Regions from separate parts of the Paenibacillus sp. FSL R7-0026 genome, predicted to be linked through region 1. Evidence: a T-box and tRNA genes for the amino acid it is inferred to sense, from the RefSeq annotation. Region 1 holds a T-box; the other regions hold tRNA genes.
What was found. The T-box of region 1 lies ahead of tyrS (tyrosine--tRNA ligase). A T-box ahead of a tRNA ligase gene usually reads a tRNA of that ligase, here a tRNA-Tyr.

Region 1 (3,248 bases):
GCGGTCTTTTTTTTCTGTATTTGTAGCTTTATTTGTGTGTCTATTATAGTCTCTATACGTCTCTGTGTTACGTTCTAATTCTTGGAAACTACGATTGAAGTTTAACCAGGCTGTAGTTCTTCTTACCTTTACGTATAATGATGAATTTACCGCCAATGGCATGCTCTGCCGAGACTGTGAATTCAAGCTCTGTGATTTTCTCACCGTTCATGGAGATCGCGCCTTTAGTGACATCCTCACGCGCCTGGCGTTTGGATGGCTCCAACCCCAGATCTACGAGCCAGTCGACGATATTTTTCGCTTCGCCGTCCGTTTCGAATGTTGGCATTTCCTTGAAACCCTGCTCGATTTCATCTGCTGTTAGGGAACGGATATCACCACTGAACAGCGCCGCTGTAATACGTTTAGCCTGTTCGAGCATTTCTTCGCCGTGAACAAATTTTGTCATTTCTTCCGCGAGTGCTTTCTGTGCTTCACGTCTGTGCGGTTCTGTCTCTACCTTTTCAGCCAAAGCTTCAATTTCTTCTTTGCTCAGGAAGGTAAAGTATTTCAAGTATTTGATCACATCACGGTCATCTGTATTCGCCCAGAACTGGTAGAATTCAAATGGTGTCGTTTTGTTCGGATCAAGCCAGATTGCTCCGCCAGCTGTTTTACCAAATTTCGTACCGTCGGATTTGAGCATGAGCGGTATGGTCAGACCGTACGCCTTCGCTTCAGATCCTTCTTTTTTACGAATCAGATCAAGACCACTCGTGATATTCCCCCATTGATCAGAACCGCCGATTTGAAGCTGTACATCTTCGTTTTGGAACAGGTGCAGGTAGTCGAGTGATTGAAGGATCTGGTAGGAAAACTCGGTGAACGAGATTCCGCCCTCCAGTCTGCTCGCAACTACATCCTTAGCCAGCATGGTGTTGAGGTTAAAGTTTTTACCGTAGTCACGCAAGAATTCAATCACATTGATTTTGTGTGTCCAATCGTAGTTGTTCACCATGCGAACCTGATTATCGCCATCTGTTACGAACAACTTTTTCATCTGCGCTGTCAGTGCATCCACATTCTCCTGCACTTGCTCCATCGTTTGCAGAGAACGCTCTGCCTGACGACCACTTGGGTCACCAATCGTGCCTGTAGCTCCACCAATCAGAATGACTGGACGATGTCCTGCCAGTTGAAAACGTTTCAGCATCATGAATGGAATGAGATGTCCGATATGCATGCTATCCCCCGTAGGGTCAACGCCGCAGTACAGTGAGATTGATTTGGTTTCAGTCAACTCACGCAGTCCCTCTGCATCCGTCTGCTGGTTAATAGCGTCACGCCACTGTAGTTCATCAATAATATTCATTTGTATAACCCCTTTTCTATCCTCAAGATTCAGTCATGATCTACGTTAAATTACGAAATAACACCCTGGAGCGGCTTTTTTGGACACAAAAAAATCGCCTCCTTGTCTTCATTAGACACAGGGACGATTATCATAACCGTGGTACCACCCAAATTGCATGGACAACACGTGAGCTTAACACGTTATCCATACCACTTTTGGCAATATATCGTTTGCCCATCCGCTTGGCATTACCCAAGTACTCCAGAGTGTAATTCGCAGCCCTTGTATGTATCAGGTTCCATCAACCCCTGACTTTCTGTAACAGGGACAAAGCCGCTACTGCGCTCTATCAACGTGATTCATGTATTCAATTTATAGCAAGTATAGCCGAACGTCTCAGTCATTGCAAGACCAAGTATGCAATCTTTGAACAGAAGATCGGATGCATAATTGAAACCAGATTATATAATCATCATGTTCAATTATCCGTGATAATAACCATAGGCTTTCTCCGCAATCTGATCCTCATTGTTCCAAAATTGCTGATCCAGCGCATCTAACTGGTCCTCTTGTTCCTTTGTCAGTAATTTAGGAATATCCCACAGTTCAGTAAGCCTTTCATCCTCTTTCAGATGCTCCATGCAGCCGTATGCTGACGTTATAATCTCCACGACTTGAGTCGCACCAATGGTATGTAATGCCCGCAACGCGTAACGGTATACCTCTTCCCCCCAGTTACAGAAAAACTGTATAAAACCGCCGTTAAAGATATCCGCCTCTAACAGCCATAAAGCAACAATGTCCTGCTCGTTCGAAGTCAACGAAGCCCAGCCCTGTTCAGATTCATTCTTTTTTTTGACAAATAACACAGCATAGTCATACCATACATCATTAATATCTTGCTCGCTCACGTAACACACCTCATTTTTATTTATTTCATGCCCTCTAACTCCTGACGTTTACCCGTCTGATGCCAATGTAAATACGGATCACCGATCTGCTGGAAGGCTTCCTGAACACCCCTGTTTAGTTCCTTCATCACATCATTTGTATAGTTCAAATGCGTCTCTTTATTATCCACGCCATGTCTTTCCAACAACCCTACATGCGTCGCGGTGAAAATAATATCTTCCAGCAACCAATAGATGACTTCATCCGGCTGTTTCACCCGTTTCTCCAATGAGACGAGACCACGTTCGTATATTCGTACGATATACGTATCTTCTCCAGTCTCTACATAGGGCACCCCATCCCATTTAAAGCTCTCAAACAAGCGGTTAACATAGTTCTGCATCTGTTCCCTAGGGAAAGACGTACGCTCTAAAAGCTGTAAAAGGATGTCTGCCAATTGTTCTTTGCTTAACATGTTGGACATGAATGCACCTGCCTCTATAAAAGTAACGTCGAAGACAGAATGAAAAAATGAAAAAGCTGCCGAAGGCAGCCTCTTCTTCCATACTGTTCAATCAGGTCCCACAAAAAGTCTGATACGAAGTATTGCACTGTGCAGGCAGTTCGGCATATTCAGCCTGCTCAGGTGAGTGCGCGAACGGGTCTGAAAGAACTGCCAAAAGCTTCTGCATCACGCTAAGATCTCCGTGGTTCTCCGCTTGCTCAAGGGCTTCCTCGACCCGATGATTGCGGGGGATGACCGCTGGATTGTTCGTTCTCATCAACTGCCGAGAGACTTCCTTCTCCTCTTGCTGTCTGTCCAATCTTGCTTGCCACCGCTCATGCCATTCAGCAAATTCTGTCGTGCCAAACAAAGCTGTCCCTTCCAATGTATCAAAAGTCAAAGCCAGGAACGTATTGGTGTAATCTGCACTATGCTTCTCCATGAGTTCAAGAAGCTCCTTGATCAATGCTTCATCTTCGGCCTCTTCATCCAACAAGCCCAGTTTGGCACGCATTCCCT
Region 2 (3,248 bases), 1.7 Mb from region 1:
GATTTATTGCTTATCCTTAGTGCGAACTGTTTTCATATTTGGCTGTTCAAGTTGGATTAGAATTTTACCAAATCTTGCTCCACGTGAGAAGGTCACCGTACTATCCTTGTACGTATCGCTAATGTAATCCTCAGCCAATCTGAGGGAATCTTCATCCGATGGTAACTCATACGTATTAAGCCATTCTGGCAGCTTCTCGATAATCTCTTCCACCGGTACTTCAAATGAGTTAACTTCTCTCGTAATGATCATGGTGTATGAATAACCCTTCAAATACAGCAACTGTTGAATATATCCCATATCACCGGCCTTATATGAAGAAGTTACACCCAGTACATCCTTAAGTTCTTCCATTAGTGTGTGTTCCTTCTGTCCCGCCATAGTGCTTATATATACATACTTCCGGGCACAGTTGATCGCCATCTCAATCGTTTCCCAATCCGACATTGCTGGACACATGGATGCAAATGCAAAGTCATATTTCTTCTCCCAGCCTTTATCCTGAATGGAGATTTCCTCATATCGTTCGTTTACGATTTCGATATTGGATTCCAGAGCTGAAGGTATCGTCTCTTTCATAAGGGAGACAAGCAACTCAGAAGGCTCAACTGCGGTCACACTTGCCCCCTTTTCTGCAAAAGGAATGGTAAATATGCCTGAAGCGGCTCCAATGTCCAAAATGGATAACCCTGCGAATTCCACACCCTGGTTTTCAATCCAGCCCATAATGCGTTCAGAACGCTGCTTTCCTTCTTCAGTGAACGACTGTGCATGATAATCTCTTGCCCATCGCTCAAATACTTCTTCTGTATTAAATGGTGCGCTTTTCTTCTTATATTTTGAACTTCTCGGACCATTCTTCCATGCCTCTTCCCATACAGAAAGATCAAATAACAGATCGGTATCCGAAACATTTTTTCCATTAGTCACTCTACTTCACTCCTCCATATTAAAGACTTTACTTATCTACAATATACTGAATATAATTATACGTCAATCTTTATTAACGTCCATCTTCTCTTACTCTAGATTTTCTTACTGCACATAAATCATTTCATATGAAATAAAAATAGCCCTACACATTGCATAAGCAACATGTAGGGCTATTCAATATACCGGCGAGAGGACTCGAACCTCCACGGTTTCCCACTCGATTTTGAGTCGAGCGCGTCTGCCATTCCGCCACGCCGGCATATGCTGGAGGCGCCACCCAGATTCGAACTGGGGATAAAGCTTTTGCAGAGCTGTGCCTTACCACTTGGCTATGGCGCCATATTTTGGAGCGGACGACGGGAATCGAACCCGCGACCCTCGCCTTGGCAAGGCGATGCTCTACCGCTGAGCCACGTCCGCATAATGGCTGGGGATATAGGATTTGAACCTATGCATGACGGAGTCAAAGTCCGTTGCCTTACCGCTTGGCTAATCCCCAATAAAAAATGAAAAAACAAAGGGGCGATCGAGGGGAATTGAACCCCCGAATGCCGGATCCACAAACCGGTGCGTTAACCACTTCGCCACGATCGCCACAAAAGGTTATTTTCTAAAAAGTTAATTGGCAGGGGCAGCAGGAATTGAACCCACACCAACGGTTTTGGAGACCGTTGTTCTACCTTTAAACTATGCCCCTATAAAACTGGTGGAGGATGATGGATTCGAACCACCGAACCCGTACGGGAGCAGATTTACAGTCTGATGCGTTTGGCCACTTCGCTAATCCTCCAGGATTACATGGTGCCGGCGAGAGGACTTGAACCCCCAACCTACTGATTACAAGTCAGTTGCTCTACCAGTTGAGCTACACCGGCATATTAAATTATTTTAAAAATGGTGGCTCGGGACGGAATCGAACCGCCGACACGAGGATTTTCAGTCCTCTGCTCTACCGACTGAGCTACCGAGCCATAATAAAGTCTAATCTTAATTCCTTACACTTTATATAGGGCATCAGTGCCATACAGCAGATGTAGTGAACAGTTTGCCTCATGTAAAGATTAAATGGCGGAACCGACGGGATTCGAACCCGCGATCTCCTGCGTGACAGGCAGGCATGTTAGGCCAACTACACCACGGTTCCAGATCACTTTCTCAAAGGAAAGTATAATTGCGGGGGCAGGATTTGAACCTGCGGCCTTCGGGTTATGAGCCCGACGAGCTACCGGGCTGCTCCACCCCGCGTCGTTATAAAATTATATGGTGGAGGCTGAGGGGATCGAACCCCCGACCCTCTGCTTGTAAGGCAGATGCTCTCCCAGCTGAGCTAAGCCTCCATATTATGACCCGTAGGGGATTCGAACCCCTGTTACCTCCGTGAAAGGGAGGTGTCTTAACCCCTTGACCAACGGGCCTTGCTAAAAAAATTATCTGGCGGAGAGAGAGGGATTCGAACCCTCGAGACGCTTGTGACGCCTACACGATTTCCAATCGTGCTCCTTCGGCCAGCTCGGACACCTCTCCATATGGCTCCCCGAACAGGGCTCGAACCTGTGACAACTCGATTAACAGTCGAGTGCTCTACCAACTGAGCTATCAGGGAATATGCTTCAGAGATCGTTCTCTGAAAACTAGATTCGAAACGAAACATGCGAATTACAACTTGCTATTGGATAAGCCCTCGACCGATTAGTACTGGTCAGCTCCATGCATTGCTGCACTTCCACCCCCAGCCTATCTACCTCGTCGTCTTCAAGGGGTCTTACATACTGGGAAATCTCATCTTGAGGGGGGCTTCACGCTTAGATGCTTTCAGCGTTTATCCCGTCCGTACATAGCTACCCAGCGGTGCTCCTGGCGGAACAACTGGTACACCAGCGGTACGTCCATCCCGGTCCTCTCGTACTAAGGACAGCTCCTCTCAAATTTCCTACGCCCACGACAGATAGGGACCGAACTGTCTCACGACGTTCTGAACCCAGCTCGCGTACCGCTTTAATGGGCGAACAGCCCAACCCTTGGGACCTACTTCAGCCCCAGGATGCGATGAGCCGACATCGAGGTGCCAAACCTCCCCGTCGATGTGGACTCTTGGGGGAGATAAGCCTGTTATCCCCAGGGTAGCTTTTATCCGTTGAGCGATGGCCCTTCCATGCGGTACCACCGGATCACTAAGCCCGACTTTCGTCCCTGCTCGACTTGTAGGTCTCGCAGTCAAGCTCCCTTATGCCTTTGCACTCTTCGAATGATTTCCAACCATTCTGAGGGAACCTTTGGGCGCCTCCGTTACTCTTTAGGAGGCGACCGCCCCAGTC
Region 3 (3,248 bases), 3.4 Mb from region 1:
TCGGGCAATCTGCTCCGTTGCCCGTTCAATGGCTGCCTGTACCGGGGGGCGACGATCCAGATAATGTACTTTGCGGGCAAAGAACGATTCCGGGTAATCGTACGCCTCTGCCTGCACATCCTGCGGCAGTGCGAGCGTTACTGCTCCTGTCTCTGCTGGATCAGTTAGCACACGCATGGCCTGTGTAACAGCAATCATCAACTGTTCAGGACGAACGATGCGATCCCAGTATTTACTGACGGCTTTGAATGGATCAGTGGCTGAGATTGTATAATCACTGCTCACTTCCAACTGCTGAAGTACCGGGTCTGGTTCCCGTGTAGCAAAGTTATCTCCTGGAAGCAATAAAACCGGAATCCGGTTCACTGTTGCAGTAGCTGCCGCTGTGATCATATTCAAAGCACCAGGTCCAATAGATGTTGTACATGCATAGATCTGTCTACGGTTCTTCTGCTTGGCATAAGCCGCTGCCGTATGCACCATGCCTTGTTCGTTCTTGCCTTGCATATACGTCAGGCTTCCCGGACTGCGCTCCAGCGCTTCTCCAATGCCTGTTACATTGCCATGTCCAAAAATACCGATGATTCCCTTCACAAACTTGGTTTCCACCCCGTCAACCGAGATATATTGCTGATCCAGGTATCGAAGCAGTGCCTGAGCCATCGTCAGTCGAATTGTTTTCATGAATTGATCGCCGTCCTTTCCTTTACGGGTTAAGCGCTTAATCTACGTTAAGTTTAAGCGCCTTACCCCTAAAGGTTAAGCGCTTAATTGATATGGTATTACAGGTTAATGATTTACGCAAGCTATTTTTGTAAGCGTTTTTATAAATTGTAATAAAGAAAAAATATTCTTGTGTTCGAACATGTGTCAGACCTTCTCTATTTGAACACTTCTACAATGACTAAGAACAGATTTAAATGAGGGGGAATATATCGTGAGGATGGGATACATGCTGGTACATGATAATCAGCCAAATAATCCGTGATCTTTGTATAAAATCATGATCAATATGCCTGTGAATGAAAAAAAAGAAAGAGACGGTGAATATCATCTCTTTCTTTTTCAATATATAAGCGGGTGATGGGAATCGAACCCACGCTATTAGCTTGGAAGGCTAAAGTTCTACCATTGAACTACACCCGCATAACAACAATCGGGATGACACGATTTGAACATGCGACCCCCTGGTCCCAAACCAGGTGCTCTACCAAGCTGAGCTACATCCCGTTATCTATACCGGCGAGAGGACTCGAACCTCCACGGTTTCCCACTCGATTTTGAGTCGAGCGCGTCTGCCATTCCGCCACGCCGGCAAAATATGAAGTTATAATGGCGCGCCCTGAGAGATTCGAACTCCCGGCCTTTTGATTCGTAGTCAAACGCTCTATCCAGCTGAGCTAAGGGCGCAAAATATTGGAGCGGAAGACGGGAATCGAACCCGCGACCCTCGCCTTGGCAAGGCGATGCTCTACCGCTGAGCCACTTCCGCAAATAAAGGATGCGCGTGGAGGGACTTGAACCCCCACGTCAAAGACGCTAGATCCTAAGTCTAGTGCGTCTGCCAATTCCGCCACACGCGCATATAATGGTGAGTCATGAAGGGCTCGAACCTTCGACACCCTGATTAAAAGTCAGGTGCTCTACCAACTGAGCTAATGACTCATAGAAAAACTGGTGGAGGATGATGGATTCGAACCACCGAACCCGTACGGGAGCAGATTTACAGTCTGATGCGTTTGGCCGCTTCGCTAATCCTCCAGGATTACATGGTGCCGGCGAGAGGACTTGAACCCCCAACCTACTGATTACAAGTCAGTTGCTCTACCAGTTGAGCTACACCGGCGTATTACATGGTGTTATAAATGGTGGCTCGGGACGGAATCGAACCGCCGACACGAGGATTTTCAGTCCTCTGCTCTACCGACTGAGCTACCGAGCCTTACTAGAATAAAAAAATGGCGGAACCGACGGGATTCGAACCCGCGATCTCCTGCGTGACAGGCAGGCATGTTAGGCCAACTACACCACGGTTCCAGATCACTTTCTCAAGGAAAGCTAATTGCGGGGGCAGGATTTGAACCTGCGGCCTTCGGGTTATGAGCCCGACGAGCTACCGGGCTGCTCCACCCCGCGTCGTTATAAAGTTATATGGTGGAGGCTGAGGGGATCGAACCCCCGACCCTCTGCTTGTAAGGCAGATGCTCTCCCAGCTGAGCTAAGCCTCCATAATATGACCCGTAGGGGATACTCTCACTTCGTTCGAGACTGCGAAGCAGTTGCTAACGAAGTTCATCCTCCGACGAACCTTTGGGATTCTCATCCCTTGTTGAAGCAATAGGTATTGCTATGACCCGTAGGGGATTCGAACCCCTGTTACCTCCGTGAAAGGGAGGTGTCTTAACCCCTTGACCAACGGGCCTTACTGGCTCCCCGAACAGGGCTCGAACCTGTGACAACTCGATTAACAGTCGAGTGCTCTACCAACTGAGCTATCAGGGAATGGTGGAGCCAAGCGGGATCGAACCGCTGACCTCCTGCTTGCAAGGCAGGCGCTCTCCCAGCTGAGCTATGGCCCCATACTCTGGTGTATTTCTTGTTTTGGTCTTGCTATGGGCCCTGGTGGACTCGAACCACCGGCCTCACCCTTATCAGAGGTGCGCTCTAACCAACTGAGCTAAGGGCCCTTATCAATTTTCGAAAAAAAATACCCCAATGGGGTTTCGCTTGGCGGCGTCCTACTCTCCCAGGACCCTGCGGTCCAAGTACCATCGGCGCTAGAGGGCTTAACGGTCGTGTTCGGGATGGGTACGTGTGGAACCCCTCCGCCATCGCCACCAAACGCATAGCTTAGCTTACATTTCAGAGTGTTGTTCTCTGAAAACTAGATTCGAAACGAAACATGCGAATTATCACTTGCTATTTGGATAAGCCCTCGACCGATTAGTACTGGTCAGCTCCATGCATTGCTGCACTTCCACCCCCAGCCTATCTACCTCGTCGTCTTCAAGGGGTCTTACATACTGGGAAATCTCATCTTGAGGGGGGCTTCACGCTTAGATGCTTTCAGCGTTTATCCCGTCCGTACATAGCTACCCAGCGGTGCTCCTGGCGGAACAACTGGTACACCAGCGGTACGTCCATCCCGGTCCTCTCGTACTAAGGACAGCTCCTCTCAAATTTCCTACGCCCACGACAGATAGGGACCGAACTGTCTCACGACGTTCTGAACCCAGCTCGCGTACCGC

Region 2: it has a tRNA-Tyr gene. The T-box ahead of tyrS (tyrosine--tRNA ligase) is inferred to sense a tRNA for this amino acid. The anticodon was not compared.
Region 3: it has a tRNA-Tyr gene. The T-box ahead of tyrS (tyrosine--tRNA ligase) is inferred to sense a tRNA for this amino acid. The anticodon was not compared.

Annotation. Positions count from the first base shown of each region.
Region 1 is NZ_JBBORG010000001.1:3,762,432-3,765,679, forward strand. It holds gene tyrS (tyrosine--tRNA ligase) at 89-1,351, opposite strand; T-box leader at 1,468-1,695, opposite strand; gene MKY44_RS16590 (DMP19 family protein) at 1,816-2,244, opposite strand; gene MKY44_RS16595 (Imm63 family immunity protein) at 2,265-2,708, opposite strand; gene MKY44_RS16600 (protein adenylyltransferase SelO) at 2,800-3,248, opposite strand, start outside.
Region 2 is NZ_JBBORG010000001.1:5,443,313-5,446,560, forward strand. It holds gene MKY44_RS23845 (class I SAM-dependent methyltransferase) at 4-930, opposite strand; tRNA gene MKY44_RS23850 (tRNA-Leu) at 1,114-1,192, opposite strand; tRNA gene MKY44_RS23855 (tRNA-Cys) at 1,199-1,272, opposite strand; tRNA gene MKY44_RS23860 (tRNA-Gly) at 1,279-1,353, opposite strand; tRNA gene MKY44_RS23865 (tRNA-Gln) at 1,358-1,432, opposite strand; tRNA gene MKY44_RS23870 (tRNA-His) at 1,455-1,527, opposite strand; tRNA gene MKY44_RS23875 (tRNA-Trp) at 1,557-1,630, opposite strand; tRNA gene MKY44_RS23880 (tRNA-Tyr) at 1,638-1,723, opposite strand; tRNA gene MKY44_RS23885 (tRNA-Thr) at 1,733-1,808, opposite strand; tRNA gene MKY44_RS23890 (tRNA-Phe) at 1,829-1,904, opposite strand; tRNA gene MKY44_RS23895 (tRNA-Asp) at 2,000-2,077, opposite strand; tRNA gene MKY44_RS23900 (tRNA-Met) at 2,105-2,178, opposite strand; tRNA gene MKY44_RS23905 (tRNA-Val) at 2,195-2,270, opposite strand; tRNA gene MKY44_RS23910 (tRNA-Glu) at 2,277-2,348, opposite strand; tRNA gene MKY44_RS23915 (tRNA-Ser) at 2,366-2,457, opposite strand; tRNA gene MKY44_RS23920 (tRNA-Asn) at 2,461-2,536, opposite strand; rRNA gene MKY44_RS23925 (23S ribosomal RNA) at 2,603-3,248, opposite strand, start outside.
Region 3 is NZ_JBBORG010000001.1:322,844-326,091, reverse strand. It holds gene iolD (3D-(3,5/4)-trihydroxycyclohexane-1,2-dione acylhydrolase (decyclizing)) at 1-684, opposite strand, end outside; tRNA gene MKY44_RS01540 (tRNA-Gly) at 1,076-1,146, opposite strand; tRNA gene MKY44_RS01535 (tRNA-Pro) at 1,157-1,230, opposite strand; tRNA gene MKY44_RS01530 (tRNA-Leu) at 1,238-1,316, opposite strand; tRNA gene MKY44_RS01525 (tRNA-Arg) at 1,334-1,410, opposite strand; tRNA gene MKY44_RS01520 (tRNA-Gly) at 1,418-1,492, opposite strand; tRNA gene MKY44_RS01515 (tRNA-Leu) at 1,503-1,583, opposite strand; tRNA gene MKY44_RS01510 (tRNA-Lys) at 1,590-1,665, opposite strand; tRNA gene MKY44_RS01505 (tRNA-Tyr) at 1,676-1,761, opposite strand; tRNA gene MKY44_RS01500 (tRNA-Thr) at 1,771-1,846, opposite strand; tRNA gene MKY44_RS01495 (tRNA-Phe) at 1,867-1,942, opposite strand; tRNA gene MKY44_RS01490 (tRNA-Asp) at 1,960-2,037, opposite strand; tRNA gene MKY44_RS01485 (tRNA-Met) at 2,063-2,136, opposite strand; tRNA gene MKY44_RS01480 (tRNA-Val) at 2,153-2,228, opposite strand; tRNA gene MKY44_RS01475 (tRNA-Glu) at 2,351-2,422, opposite strand; tRNA gene MKY44_RS01470 (tRNA-Asn) at 2,427-2,502, opposite strand; tRNA gene MKY44_RS01465 (tRNA-Ala) at 2,504-2,579, opposite strand; tRNA gene MKY44_RS01460 (tRNA-Ile) at 2,614-2,687, opposite strand; rRNA gene rrf (5S ribosomal RNA) at 2,726-2,842, opposite strand; rRNA gene MKY44_RS01450 (23S ribosomal RNA) at 2,924-3,248, opposite strand, start outside.